DNA from 2 places in the Thermosinus carboxydivorans Nor1 genome. Region 2 is predicted to be linked to the other one. Evidence: riboswitches for the same ligand, from Rfam matches in the RefSeq annotation. Region 2 holds a riboswitch; the other holds the start of a gene.
What was found. A riboswitch is a leader RNA that binds a small molecule or an ion and turns the genes downstream of it on or off. The one in region 2 is predicted to bind cyclic di-AMP.
Positions count from the first base shown of each region.

Region 1: another riboswitch for cyclic di-AMP. It lies ahead of TCARDRAFT_RS06240 (C40 family peptidase); the one in region 2 lies ahead of TCARDRAFT_RS00235 (DUF2294 domain-containing protein).

Region 1 covers NZ_AAWL01000006.1:94,152-101,574, forward strand. The annotation lists gene TCARDRAFT_RS06225 (metal ABC transporter permease) at 1-741, opposite strand, end outside; gene TCARDRAFT_RS06230 (metal ABC transporter ATP-binding protein) at 746-1,471, opposite strand; gene TCARDRAFT_RS06235 (Fur family transcriptional regulator) at 1,483-1,908, opposite strand; gene TCARDRAFT_RS06240 (C40 family peptidase) at 2,108-2,767, opposite strand; cyclic di-AMP (ydaO/yuaA leader) riboswitch at 2,770-2,893, opposite strand; gene mqnE (aminofutalosine synthase MqnE) at 3,033-4,130, shown strand; gene aroH (chorismate mutase) at 4,157-4,519, opposite strand; gene spoIVB (SpoIVB peptidase) at 4,814-6,187, opposite strand; gene recN (DNA repair protein RecN) at 6,362-7,423, opposite strand, start outside.
Region 2 covers NZ_AAWL01000001.1:51,143-58,565, reverse strand. The annotation lists gene TCARDRAFT_RS00240 (MFS transporter) at 1-986, opposite strand, end outside; cyclic di-AMP (ydaO/yuaA leader) riboswitch at 1,474-1,613, shown strand; gene TCARDRAFT_RS00235 (DUF2294 domain-containing protein) at 1,658-2,050, shown strand; gene TCARDRAFT_RS00230 (APC family permease) at 2,236-4,077, shown strand; gene TCARDRAFT_RS00225 (FAD-binding oxidoreductase) at 4,233-5,633, shown strand; gene TCARDRAFT_RS00220 (IS1182 family transposase) at 5,771-6,970, shown strand.

The DNA.
Region 1 (7,423 bases), on a different contig from region 2:
AATCGTGCCGCCCGGCGCAATATCAAGATAGAAAGCAAAAACAAGGCCGCCGATGACGGACAGAATGGAAAAAACGATCGCCCAGGCCAAGGTCGCTTTGAAACCGCGGCGAAGAAGGTGCGCCGCAGCAACGGGAACAACCATGAGAGCACTTACCAGTAAAATCCCCACGACCGTCATGCCGATGACGACGACCAGCGCGGTCAACACGCTGAACAGCATATTAATCGCGCCGGTATTGACGCCGGACACAATCGCTACCTCTTCGTCCAGCGCCAACAGCATCAACTTGTCAAAATACCGGTAAATTACCGCCACGACGACGGCGCCGCAAAAGGCTATAAGCATAAGATCTATGGTCGTAACAGTCATGATACTGCCAAAAAGAAAACTAAGCAGCCCGGCGCCGCTCATACGCGTCATGGTACTGAAAATGATGGCCAAAGCAATGCCGGCATAGAAAAAGATGGCCAAAACCATATCAGCGAACTGACTGTGCCACCGTCTGACAAACTCAATGCCCACGGCGCCAGCAACAGTAAGCAGTGCGGCGGCGACAACAGGGTTACACCCTATGAGATATCCGCCCGTCACGCCAGCAAAGGCGATGTGACCCAGCCCATCGCCAATAAGCGACTGCCGGCGGATAACAACAAACATACCAATCAGCGGGCAGACAATGGCGGTAATGAGACCCGCGGCAAGTGCTCGCTGCATAAAGTCGTATTGGAGAAATTCCATCTTTTCACCTCCCGGTTTCATACCAAAAGTGGCGTACTGGCATGTGGCTATCGCGAAACTCACGGCCACTGCCCAAAAAACATAATCCCCGATTGATGCAGGCCACCCGCGAAGCCCAGCAGGTGGCTTTTTCAATGTCGTGGGAAACCATGACAACCGTAATCCCCAAGTTGCGATTCAACGTTCCCAACAGTTCGTATATTTTGGCGCTGGCATCAGCATCAATGCCGCTAGTCGGCTCGTCTAACAAAAGGAGCCTGGGGTTGCCGGCCAAAGCTCGCGCCACCATCACTCGCTGCAGCTGCCCGCCGCTGAGTTCACCGATACGCCTTGAGCGCAGGTCAGCCATATCAACAAGTTCCAACATATGTTCTACAATATGGGTGGCTAACTGCTTGCTGGGCCTGGTAACGCCGCCTGTGACCAAACCCAATGCCACTACTTCCTCCACTGTTGCCGGAAAACCGGCCGAGTTCTTTCCGTAGGTCTGCGGTACATAACCAATTAGTCCCTGCCTTTGCGCTTCCCTTACCGACTGTCCGTCGATGCGAACTTCGCCGCCCTGTGGCCTAGCGATTCCCGCCATTATTTTTAGCAACGTACTTTTACCAGCCCCGTTGGGACCGACAACGACGAGAAAATCACCGCTGGCTACCACTAAAGATATATTGTTAAGCACGGGATGATCATCGTAGGCAAAGCATACGCCATCAAGCTGCACCATGCACATTTATTGCCCTCCTAACCCTGCCGGCACTGCGCGCAAAGACCGAACAACTCAATATTGTGCCGGACAAGTTCATACCCATGCTGGCGAAGCATAATTAAAAATTCAGGATCAATAGGACAAAATTCCAAGCAAGCCGCTTCACCGCACTTTATGCAAGTAATATGGTGATGATGCCGGGATGAGGAAGCTACCTCATACCGAGTTCCGTTCTTACCCAGCCCGACAATAGGAATTAACAGCCCCATTTCAACCAAAATATTCAGGTTACGGTAAATTGTATCGAGACCAACGTCTGGATACTGATGACGGACTTCACGCCATATTTCCGCCGCTGTCAAGTTCTTCGCCGTTTGGAGTATCCGCTCTAAAATTGCCCGCCGCTGCGGTGTAATGCGATACCCCTTTTCCTTAAGCTGCTGCACCAGGTCATTTAACATGATAATTCACTCCGCTTCTAATCAAAATATATACGATTCATCACAAATAGGAACTTTCTTACTAAAAGCATAAAAAAAAATTTGCCCAGTCTTTTCTTTATTCTTCTACCATTAAACACAGGCTATGCAAACATTCTGTCATACAGCAATTTTTGCTCAAATAGAGGAAAAATAAAAGGAGGCGCCTGGCCTCCAAATCTTATAACACCCGACGCGCTCCTACATAACGCGGCCCCCAGTAACTGCTATCCATGCGATCGATGACCACACCACGGCTGGACGTAGCGCTGATAAAATTGCCATCTCCCAAGTAAATACCGCTGTGCGAAGGACCAGGAGCATAAGTGGAAAAGAAAACCATGTCGCCAGGCTGTAATCTTGAATAAGATACAGGTTGACCCACTTCAAACTGCGCGTCAGCCGTTCTCGGCAAGTATACGCCCGCCCGGGCATACACAAACCGGGTAAAGCCGGAACAGTCGAACCCATCAGGAGTCGTACCGCCAAAAACATAGGGAACGCCGATATAACGCATGGCCGTCTGAATGACCCGCCGGGCAGCGCTACTATCACGGCTAACCGGCATGTCCCGTCCCATGAGAGCGCGGTAGGTCTGGGCCCCGACAACGCCATCCGCTTCCAAGCCCCGGTCTTTTTGGAAGGCGATTACGGCGCTTTTGGTCGCCTGGCCGAAGTCGCCGTCAACCTCCAGCCGATAGCCAAGCTCTCTAAGCCGGGCCTGAATAGCGGCTATTTCCGGGCCTTGATCCCCTTCTTCATAGACTCCTGAGGCGTGGGCGAAGGTTGCTGTCATAAACAGCAGCAAAAAAAGAACCATCGTCCGAAACACTTTACCCAAGACAATTCTCCTCTCTAAGCCGACGAGGTTAGCTGACGGGTTAGGGTTGAAGGCACCCCACTCCTAAAGAGTTTCACCCCAGTAATGGTTCCCCCGCTCCTGAGCTGGATTAGGCTTTATATAGCTCACCTGAATTATTCGCTATTTTTGTACATAATCCTTCTAAATGGTTTTTCTTGAAAAAATTTCCGGTTTCTCATTTTTTACTATATCTACAGGAAAACCACGATTCATCAGCGAATTGCTAAGTGAAAGGAGTGTCGCCATGCTTTCCGACGCATTTCGTTATCAGATCGAAACAAAAATCACAGAAGGTCTTCGTTTGTCCCGTGATGAAGGACTTGCACTCCTCCACTCACATGATTTGGCCTGGCTAGGCTATCTTGCCAACAAAGTTCGTCAACGGGTCAGCGGCGATTATGTATATTTTAATGTTAACCGGCATATTAACCTGACAAATGTCTGCACTGCCCGTTGTAAATTTTGCGCTTTCGGCTGTGACAACTCCAGTCCGCAAGCCTACAGCATGACCAAAGAACATGTCCTCCGTATCGCCCGCCAAGCGGCTGAGGACCCTGATTTGCGCGAACTACACATCGTTAGCGGTTTACACCCCGACTGGCCTTTTGAATATTATGTCGATATTATCGCCACCGTTAAAGAAGCCTTGCCCCATCTACATCTTAAAGCATTCACTGCTGTTGAAATTCACTATTTTGCCAAGATATCCGGCAAATCGGTGGAAGAAGTGCTGAAAACCCTGAAGAAGGCTGGCCTTGGATCTATGCCGGGCGGCGGAGCGGAAATCTTTAGCCCCCGGGTGCGGAGCCTTCTTTGTCCAAATAAGGCCAGCGGTGAAGACTGGCTCGCTATCATGCGCACGGCCCATCGTCTCGGTATCCGGACAAATGCCAGCATGCTCTACGGCCATATCGAAACACCAGAGGAACGCATTGACCACCTTTTGGCGCTTCGCGACCTGCAGGATGAGACCGGGGGCTTCCAAACGTTTATCGGTCTGGCCTTTCATCCGAAAAATACCGCATTAGAAAGCCAGGTCACGCGGGTTCCAGCCTGGGAAGACCTGAAAATGATAGCGCTTGCCCGTCTCATGCTCGATAACTTTAAACACATCAAAGCTTATTGGGTTATGCTTACCTTGCCGATTGCCCAGTTGGCGCTGGCCTTTGGCGCCAATGATTTGGATGGAACGGTAAACGAGGAAAAAATCACACATGCGGCCGGCGGTAAGTCTGAGCAGTCGCTAAGCATCGAACGGCTGGTCAATGTCATCCGTCAAGCCGGGCGCATTCCTGTTGAGCGGGATTCACTGTATAATATTGTTAAAATTTACAGACAATAAAAAACAGCCTTTTTCTAGGCTGAATTTTATTGCCTGTTGATATCTTGCCGCAGTACCGCCGCGCCGTGTAGATACACATGCCTGATCTTCCCCTGAGGAAGGTCGGTATTCCACAGTATGAGTACCCGGATGCACCTAGCCAAACCTGTAGGATTATCAATTTCCTGGGTGCCGAATAGCGGCACTTCCGTCCAACCCAAAATCCGGGCCCCTGCGGCAGGATACATGCTATTTAAATCGGGTGTAGAACTAAAAATTACCGCTCCGATATCGGCCGTATCGATTCCATTCTCCCGGACAAGAACTGTTAATAGTTCGCGAACTCGCTCCTGTATATTTTCCGGCGTATTCGCATCTACTGTTGTCGCTCCCCGGACTCCGCGCAGCAACGTAATCGCTCCTTTCCGCCTGATTTTTTTATATTTCATCTATTCGTTGTCTTGTTCGCTTTTCCTTTCGTCATTGAGTTTATTACACCGGCAAGAACCGCAATAGTGACATTTCCACCAACCGCATTCAGGACATACTTCATTTTTGTCCGTCAATTCAATGTAACGGCCTTCCTGACGGTCTTTCCAGCAGAAAGTGCTGCCGCAGCCTTTAAGCAAACAAATAAATTTTTAAAATTCATGTCCTTCCCCCCCATGATATAGTTATGAGGAGAAACAATCTTAAATGCAAAATTACCCCAAGGATAATAACGCCCAGCCAGGCGCACCAAATAAGCCTGAAAAACTGAATAGTTTTCTGACTGTTTGCCTCTCTTTTTTCGGCAACAGACCACTTTCCATCAGCATCCAGTCGACAAAGCAGCCATAGCCCCGCGTTGGGTCGTGGATAAAGACATGCGTTACCGCACCGACGATTTTGCCATTTTGTATAATAGGGCTGCCGCTCATGCCTTGGACAATGCCACCCGTCTTTTCAAGCAATCGACTGTCGGTCACTTTAATTACCAACCCTTTGCCTTCCGGTACCTCCTGAAGATTTACTTTTTGGATTTCAATGCTGAACCGCTCAATGGTCTGCCCGTCAATCACGGTGAGCATTTCGGCCGGGCCTGTCTGCACTTGGCTCATCGACGCCACGGCGATAGCTTCATGAAATAAGTTGTTTTCAATCAACGTTTCCAGTTTGCCGTAAATGCCAAAGGGCGTGTTTTTACGGATGTCACCCAGCATTTGCCCTTCTTCAATAAAAACGCCGATTTTTTCCCCGGGCTGGCCCCGTTTACCATGCTGGATACCCGACACTGTTGCCAGAACAATTTTGCCTTGTTCACAATCAATGGGTTGGTTCGTATCTGAATCGGTGATAATATGACCCAAGGCGCCATATGTTCGGGATACAGGTTCGTAAAAAGTTAATGTACCCACACCTGCTGCGCTATCGCGGACAAAAAGGCCGATACGATATCTTTTGGTGTCGCTGCATAAAACTGGTGTCACCGTGACTTGCGCGCGGGAATCGCCCCGTTTTATTAAAATATCTACCGGACTTTTCTCTTTGCCGGCCTCATTGATGATTTCCGCTACCTGCGCATCGTTATTAACCGGGGTACCGTTAATGCTTAAAATGACGTCCCCAACAGCGATACCGGCGTCTTTGGCGGGAGTGTAATATTGGCCGTCTTGGCTGAGAACCGGCGAATTGCCAACTACTATCACTCCCTGAGAGTGAAGGACGACCCCGATGGAATGACCTCCCGGCACTAGTTTAAGCGGCGGCGTCACGTCTACTTGCACTGTCCGCACGGGAATAAGGCCGAGCAACCTAAACTCGACAACTGCTTTACCCAGTTTTACCGGCTGCAGCGATACCGGCCGGGAAAGGGCATATAGCGGTGTATCGGAATGAAGGCGAATGCTTGGGTCAAAATCGGAATTGACTGTTACCGTCAGCGGAAAATTGACGGTAAACAACGCCGTTTCCCCTTCTATTATACGCATATGGGGAGGAAGACTATAAATATGGCGGAACTGCGGCGTTAAGCAAAAGGCAACAATGCTGATTGCAATTATAATTCCGGTCACAAAGCGCCAGTTGATGCCTCTCATACCCTTGCCATCACTCCTTGCTTTAAATTCCCAGGTGCGGACGATCGTTGTGCTGTTTTTTGTTTACCTGATTTTATAAATTCCCGAAAGAATTCGGGATTATTCCGGAATTTATAGCATAAATTGACTTTAAGCGAGGTTTACTCTGTTTTTTGAGAAAAATAAAGCGCAAGCTCAAGCTTGCGCTTTATTTTTCCATTTTTCTTTTTTTCGTTTTGCCAGGGCCACCATCTCCCTAGCATTTTCGATTGCCAAGTCGGTCAGATTGTCACCGGCTACCATACGGGTAAGCTCCAGAACCCGCTCTGTTTCATCCAGCGCTTGAACACGGGTCGTAGTCCGCTCCTGTTCCACTTCTTTGCGTATGAGAAGGTGATGGTCAGCCATACAGGCAATCTGCGGCAGATGCGTGATGCATAATACTTGCTTATCAGCGGCGACTAAGGCAATCTTTTCCGCAACCATTTGGGCAGTCTGACCGCCAATGCCGGCATCAACTTCGTCAAAGACCATTACACCGGTTTCGTCACGGCTGGCGCATACCGTCTTTACTGCCAGGGCAATGCGGGACAATTCACCGCCTGACGCTACCTTATGAAGCGGCTTAGGCTCCTCGCCAGGATTGGCGGAAAAGAGCAGCATCGCCTCATTGCACCCCCGGGCCGCAAGCTGCGCCGTTTTTGTTATTTGCACGATAAAGCGAGCTTTCGGCATACCAAGATCCTGCAGGTGGCGGCTTACTTCGGCGGCCAACTGTTTGGCCGCCCGCTGGCGCAAGGCATCCAGCTCGTCAGCCGCCTGCCGCGCTCTTTCCTCAAGACGCTGCTTACGCGCCGCAAGTTCGGCCATATGCTCGTCATAATGGGTGAGGACAGCCAGCTCGCTAAGCGCTTGCTCATAATATGCTAAGATTTCGTCAATGGTAGCGCCGTACTTTTTCTTTAACTTTTGAATTAAGTCCTGCCGCTCCTGAAGCTGATCGAGACGCCGGGGCTCAAAGTCAATAGTCTCACTGTGCCGACGGATATCGCTAGCGACTTCTTCAAGCTGATAAAACGCTTCGGTGATAATATCAGCCTGTTTTTGAATGCGCGGGTCAAAACGGGCCGCCGCTTCTAACTCCCGTTTAACGTCAGCAAGTAACGGCAGCACCCCGCCGCCTCCTTTAGGCCCTTGCTGCAATAAGTTATAGGCCCGACTCAGGGCGGTAGCAATTTTTTCGGCATTGGCCAAGAC
Region 2 (7,423 bases):
GGGCGGCGGCCGATTTTATCGGCAATATAGCCGAAGACGGCAATCCCCAAAATCATCCCTAGAACGGTGGCCACCATCCACATGCTCGTTTTGTTCAGCGTCAGCCCATGCTGCTTCATCAATACCGTGGGCAGCCAGACCATGATGCCGTAGTAACCCGTGTTCTGCACACTGGTCATCACCGTAAGAGCCAGCGTGGTCGTTGCCGTACGGCGATCGGCAAACAGATGCAGCAGTGGGAACTTGGTGGTCTTGTTGTAAAACGCCTGTTCCTCGGCAGTCAAGGGTAACTTGGCCGCAATTTTGGCCTGAAGGGCCTTTTTCTTTGCCTGTGTTGCCAGCCAGATGAGCGGTTCAGCCAGACCATAGCGTGCCCAGGCAGCGAACAGGGCCGGCACCGCGCCGACCAGGAAAACGGCCCGCCAGCCAAAGGCCGGTAGTACATAGGCGCTGACCAAAGCGGCAGCCACCACGCCGAGCTGCCAGCCGACAGCCACTGCCCCGGTCGCCCGCGCCCGCTTTTCTTTCGGCCACGTCTCGGTGACAAGGGTCATGCCGATGCCAAACTCGCCGCCCAAGCCCAAACCGGCCAGAAAGCGGTAAATGTTGAGTTCCAGGAAGCTGTCGGCAAAGGCCGTTAGGCCGGTGAAAACCGAGAAAACCAGAATGGTGAGGGAAAAGACACGCACGCGCCCGATATAGTCAGCCAAAATGCCAAAGCCATAACCGCCAAGCACCGCGCCGATCAGGGTCACCGTGGCCACCAACCCGCCCTCGGCGAGGGTCAGGCCGAAAGCACCGATGATCGCTGTCATGACAAAGGACAGGATAAGCATATCCAAACCATCCATTGCGTAGCCTAATACGGAAGCAAGCAGTACTTTCCAGCGGTAGCGGCTGCCGCCATCCGCCGCGCTGGCCTGGGTTAAGCTTTGGGGCAAGAAACGGGGGGGTTGTTGCTCGATAACCTTGACGTGGGTTTCCATACCTTCTCCTCCTCGTTTTTGGTACCGAGGCAAGCGAAAAAGGCTTCCTGTCAGTCGCACTGACAAGAAGCCTTTTTAGTATGCAAAAGCGCCAACAAGCTGCAATCTTAGTTACGCCGCCTACCTTGTCAGCCTCACAGGACTGATTTAAAGGTACCAATAATATTGATTTTGTGTTTATTATGCCACGCCGCCCCGCCCGCTGTCAACCCTGCCCTTATGGCAACCAAGTACGGCGTAAAGTACTGGCTAGATTGTTCTACTAGCTTTTATGCCGACTGTTCATAAAATCATTATTTCGGAAAATGGGAGACAATGTTTTCACACCTGGTTTTTGCCGCGGCTTCAAATTTTGCGCAAACTGTTTTAATGCAGCGCCATAACCATCCCGTTGTATTATTAGCCGGCCAAGGCTATAAAAAGCCAGTTTTTCCTGCTAAAATGAAACTTTCTTTCTGTAACAGATAAGCTATAATTTACTCTGTAAAACAAAGCAAAGCCGAATTCCGTATGGAAGCGGAGGACCCACCTTTTTGGGGTGAATTCTGCCACAAGCAGAAAGGATGTTTACCTCTCTTGCCATCCTAACCCGACAGCTAACTTCGTAGGCTAAAGCAAAGAGGTCGAAAGGCCATATATGGTCTTTTCTTTTTATGGAGGAAACAGTTGTTATGGCTATTAAAAAAACTCTGTTGGAAGCCGAAATTAACGATGCCTTTATTAAGTTTCAGCGCAGCCTCATTGGCCGCGGACCTACGGAAGCCAAGACTTATATTATTGATGATATGGTCTTAATCCGCCTAAAAGGCGTTCTGACGATCGAGGAAACCCATCTTGTCAAAACCGAAAAAGGGCGGCAAATAGTTAAACAAATGCGGCAGATTCTGCGCGAGACATTTAGCGAAGACGCTGAAAACCTGGTAGCCCGCCTCACCGGGTGCCGGGTGGTCAGCAGCCACAGCGACATTAGCACGAAAACGGGCGAGCGGGTGGAAATATATATTCTTGACACAAATTTAGAAAAACAACTCCGTGATGAAGAAAAAACCAAAGTGGACACATAGCTGGCGGACAAAACGCAGAAGCTGCACAGCTTAGGCGATTTGTAGGCCGGTGCGCGAGTAACAGCCGGGCGGCTTATATTGGCCGCAAAGGTCTGGTTGCTTACGCACCGGTTTGCTTTTTATTGAATAACTTCGGGAATACTGTGTTAACAACAATAGGTATAATGGAGGTTGTTGATAGTTTTATGATGCGTGAAATCAGGCGTTTGCTAATTGGCAGACCGCTGCATAATCAAGAGCTTAGTCACGAAAAGCTTCCCAAATGGAAAGCTCTGGCAATTTTTTCATCTGATGCCCTCTCTTCGGTTGGTTATGGTCCAGAACAGATTATGCTGATGCTTGCGGTTCCGGGGGTATTAGCGTATGGCTATATCGGGCCGGTCGCCTTTGCTATCCTTGTCTTACTGGCTATTGTAACTGTTTCCTATGTACAGGTAGCCAAAGCTAACCCCGGCGGTGGCGGCTCCTACTCCGTAGCCATTACTAACCTTGGTGAGTTGCCGGCCTTAACGGCAGCAGCGGCTCTATTTGCCGACTATTCCCTTACTGTAGCAGTAAGTATTTCCTCGGGTACAGAAGCAATCGTATCTGCCTTTCCCCAGTTAGTCCCCCATGCCTTAACAATTGATTTAGCCGTGTTATTTGGTATATTGATGTTAATCAATCTGCGCGGCGTACGCGAATCATCCAATGTTTTTGTCTTTCCTACGTATGCTTTTATTCTGGGAATGTTAGGGCTTATTGCGGCAGGTGTTTATCAGGCGTTTACGCAGCCAGCGCCACTCATCCCGCCCGCATCTGCCGCTAAGCAATGGGACTGGGCAGTAGCCTTTCTGATCCTGCGAGCCTTTGCCTCTGGCTGCAGTTCTATGACCGGGATCGAAGCCATTTCCAACGGCGTACCCATGTTTAAAAAACCGGAAATCCGCAATGCAACAATCACAACTTATTGGATGTCGGCGATCCTTGCCGTCATGTTCGCCGGAATTTCCTTTTTGATTATGCATTATCACATCATGCCGGTGCCTGATGTTACGGCACTCTCGCAGGTGGCCGAGTTAACCTTCGGTCGCAATTGGGCGTATTACTATGTTCAATTTACCACCATGCTGGTACTATATCTGGCCGCCAACACGGCTTATAACGGCCTGCCGCCCTTACTCTCCATTTTAGCAAAGGATGGCTATATGCCCCGTTATCTTGGCGCCAGAGGCGAACGGCTCAGCTTTTCCAACGGAATAATTCTTCTCAGCGTCATAGCCGGCCTGCTAATCACTATTTTCCACGGCAACACCGAACATCTAATTTCTTTGTATGCCATTGGCGTCTTTCTTTCGTTTACCATCGCTCAAGTCGGTATGGTTGTTTACTGGCGCCGCGAGAAAAGCAAAGGCTGGACCAGGCGAGCAATTTTAAATGGAGTAGGGGCCATCGTCACTGGTACCGTTGTGTTGGTCATCGCTATTACCAAATTCTTTTATGGCGCCTGGCTGGTGCTTATTTTCATTCCGACAATGATTTATATTTTTAAAAAAGTCCGTCACCACTACAACGATATGTCAGAACAGCTCCAGCTGCCGCCTGAATATACCAATCCTGCCAGCTTGCAGCACCCCCAAGCTAAGAACTTGATCATCGTACCAGTAGCCAGTATTACCCGCGTGGTAGCCCAATCACTCCAGTACGCCAAAACGCTTAGTCCCGATATCCTGGCAGTGCACATTGCTACCGATGACGAAACAGGTCGTAAATTTAAAGAAAAATGGGAGAAATGGAATCCCGATATCCGCTTGGTTATTATTTACTCTCCTTACCGGTTGGTAATTAAGCCATTGCTGGATTATATTGAACAGCTTGAAAGAACCAAGGCGCCGTCTGATTTTATAACCGTCCTGATCCCGGAATTCGAAACAAAAAAGTGGTGGCACAGATTGCTCCATAACCAAACGGGCTGGGTTTTGCGGACGCTGCTTATCTTAAAAGAAAACGTAATTGTCGCTACTATTCCTTATCACCTACAAAAATAAAATCGGCAACCAATAGCTAAAAGCATTGGCTTATAAGACCCATTTTGATATATTTTATAAAAAATTTTTATAGACAAATTTTACCTGCCAGATTATACTGAATTTAGCAAGTAGTATAACTTGCTGGTTATACCCGAGTGAGGGAGGGAAAAAACATGGCCTCTTACAATCCGGTGAACGAGGCTGTAATTGCAGAGCTGAAAAAGATCGTCGGGGAGAAATATGTGTGGACCACCCCCGAGAAGATGGAGCCCTATTCCCACGACGAAGTAACCGACCCCAAATATGTGAAAATGCCGGAAGCAGTGGTCCTGCCGGCCAATGCGGCGGAAATCGCCGAAATTATTAAACTTGCCAACCGCGAACGCATACCCGTTGTCCCACGGGGCGCCGGCACCGGCCTGGCCAGTGCCGCCGTGCCATTCAAAGGCGGCATCGTCCTGTCGTTGGAGCGGATGAATAAAATTTTGGAAATTGATACCATTAATATGTTTATGGTCGTTGAACCAGGCGTAACCACCGAGGCGGTGCAAAAAGCGGCCAACGCCGCCGGTTATCTCTATGCCGGCGATCCGTGCAGCGGCGACAGTTCCTTCATCGGCGGCAATGTTGCCACCAATGCGGGCGGCAATAAGGCGGTCAAATACGGTACCACCCGCCGCCAGATATACGGTCTGGAGATTGTCACTCCCGAGGGGGAAATTGTCACCCTGGGCGGCAAATGCATGAAAGATTCCACCGGCTATAGTCTCGTCAACCTGATTATTGGCTCAGAAGGCACCCTGGGCGTCATTACCAAGATATATCTGAAGCTGATGCCGCTTCCCAAGGAACAGATTGACCTGCTGGCCGTATTCCCTGATCTTACGACCGCAATCGGGGTCGTACCAAAAATCATGGCCGCCGGTATCACGCCCACCTGCGTTGAGTTCATGGACAACGAAACCATCAAGTGCTGCGAGGAATTTTTGCGGGAAAAACAGCCCCACAGCGATAATGGCTATTATATTATCATTAAGCTGGAAGGCGAAAATGAAGAACAACTTGAAGAACAAGCGGCCACCATTGACGAACTGTGCAGCGAAAACGGCGCTATGGCCGTGCTGGTCGCCGACCCGGCGAAAATCTGGAAAGCGCGCAAGGCGTTCGCCGAGGCCGACCGCGCCCGCAGCCTAGTTTTCTCCATGGAAGACATTGTCGTTCCCATGAGCGAAATCCCCAAAGCTGTTGAGCAAATCGCCGCCATCGGCCGCAAACATGGCGTAACCATGCACTGCGCCGGCCATGCTGCTGACGGCAATATCCACGTCAATATCCTCAAAGATAAGATGAGCGATGAAGAATGGAACCGCGTTCTGCCGGCCGTCCAGGAAGAACTGTATACGCTGGTTTACAGCTTAGGCGGTAAACTGTCCGGTGAACACGGCATCGGCTACAAGCGGGTCAAATTGCTTGAAAGGTTTGCTAGCCCGGTAGAAATCAAGATGATGAAAGCGATTAAGCAAGCGCTCGACCCCAACCTCATCCTCAATCCCGGCAAAGTTATTGACATTTAAATTGAGAGATTTTCATATTTTGCAGCCCAGATAAATCAAGGGTTCTGAAGACAATAAAAAGGACTTCACCCCCAGAATTGCCGAATTTATCAAGTGACAAAACAATCCAAATCCAGCAAATGGAGGTTGAAGTCACTATGTATATTCGGCAAAAACCCTTATTTTCCTTCGATACTCTTATGCAATATCAACCCAAAACTCGTCTGGCGATGGTTTTTGAAAGTATTGATCTTCACCCCTTGTTAAAGACTTTACCAATAAAATCTATCCGCGGCCCTAAAGGATATAGTTCAGCCGCATTAATAAAAGCCTTTCTTGCAATGAGGTTATGTTCCATTCCTACCGTCACATTACTGGTCGAGCGCTTAAAAACTGACTTGGTTTTTCGCTACGAATGCGGCTTTTCACTAGAGCAGCCTGTACCATCATTAGCTACATTTAGTCGTTTCTTTCAAAAGATAGCTGAGACAGATAGCCTACAAGTGCTATTCTCTGCTTTGGTAGATACCGCCATTCAAGACAAGGTCATATCTGGTGAAGTTGTTGCAATCGATGCCAGCGCCATCGACTCTTATGAAAAACCTGTTCCTAAAAAGGAGCTAAATAGCAATGGCGACAGTGCTACCTGGGGTGCTAAGCTAGATACCCATGGTAATCAACATGTATGGTTTGGCTATAAACTACACCTGGCAGTTGACACCAAAAGCGAATTACCTATAGCCGTCAAAGTCACTCCTGCCAATCGGAACGATGTCACACAGGCTATCCCTTTAATGGATGAAATCAAGCACCAGCCAAAGTACTACTGCATGGATATGGGCTATGATGCCAAAGATGTTTATCAAGCCGCATATGAGCGCCAAGCACAAGCCATTATCCCTCTCAATCGCCGGAAAGAAAAATTACCGCCCGAAGGAATGGACGAAAATCGTACTCCAACATGCTCCATGGGTTATCCGATGGTTTACTGGGGGTGTGAAAGAGAAAAAGGAATATTAAAGTTTCGGTGTCCCCATGTATGTGGCAAAGTTAATTGTCCTAACGGGAGTGCATGGTGTTCACCGTCTAACTATGGCCTGGTTATAAAGAAAAAAGTTGAAGATGATCCGCGCAGCTTCTGTACTCCTCATCGTGGCACACGGGAATGGGAAAAACTTTATGCGGAGCGAACATCGGTAGAACGAGCATTTTCCCGATTGAAGGAGCAGCTTGGAGCAAACACGGTTCGTGTACAGGGAATTAAAAAGGTTACAGCACATCTAATGCTTTGCTGCATTGCTTTACTGGCAGGAACAATAGCGGTTAATCGCCAGATACATCAGCAAAAAGCAGCCTAATTATTGTTTTTCATCTTACTTTTTACAGAATTAGCCCACCATAGGGATAGGTCTACCCTTTTTTAGGATGATATTGGAGCATTTTTGTTAAAAATTGGCTAATTACACTAATAGCTCTTGAATTTGACATCAAAATTGCTTAAAGACATCTCTTTGTGGATAACTTGCGATTGAATTATGCAAAACTCTCAATAATGTTAAACGTATATGGAGATATTCATGCCGATAAATCGGCACCACAAAGATTATCATGCCAACAGTTGGCACCACAAAGAATGAAAACCGTTATTCAACCACAGAGGGCACAGAGGCGCGATATTCATCGCGCGAAGAATTGAATAAAAAATTTTCTCCGTGTCCTCCGCGGTTCCATATAAAATAATTCAAGCGCGACAACTGTCGCGCGCGTAGCCCTTTGCGTTCTTTGCGCCCTTGGCGGTTTAACGCTTTTCA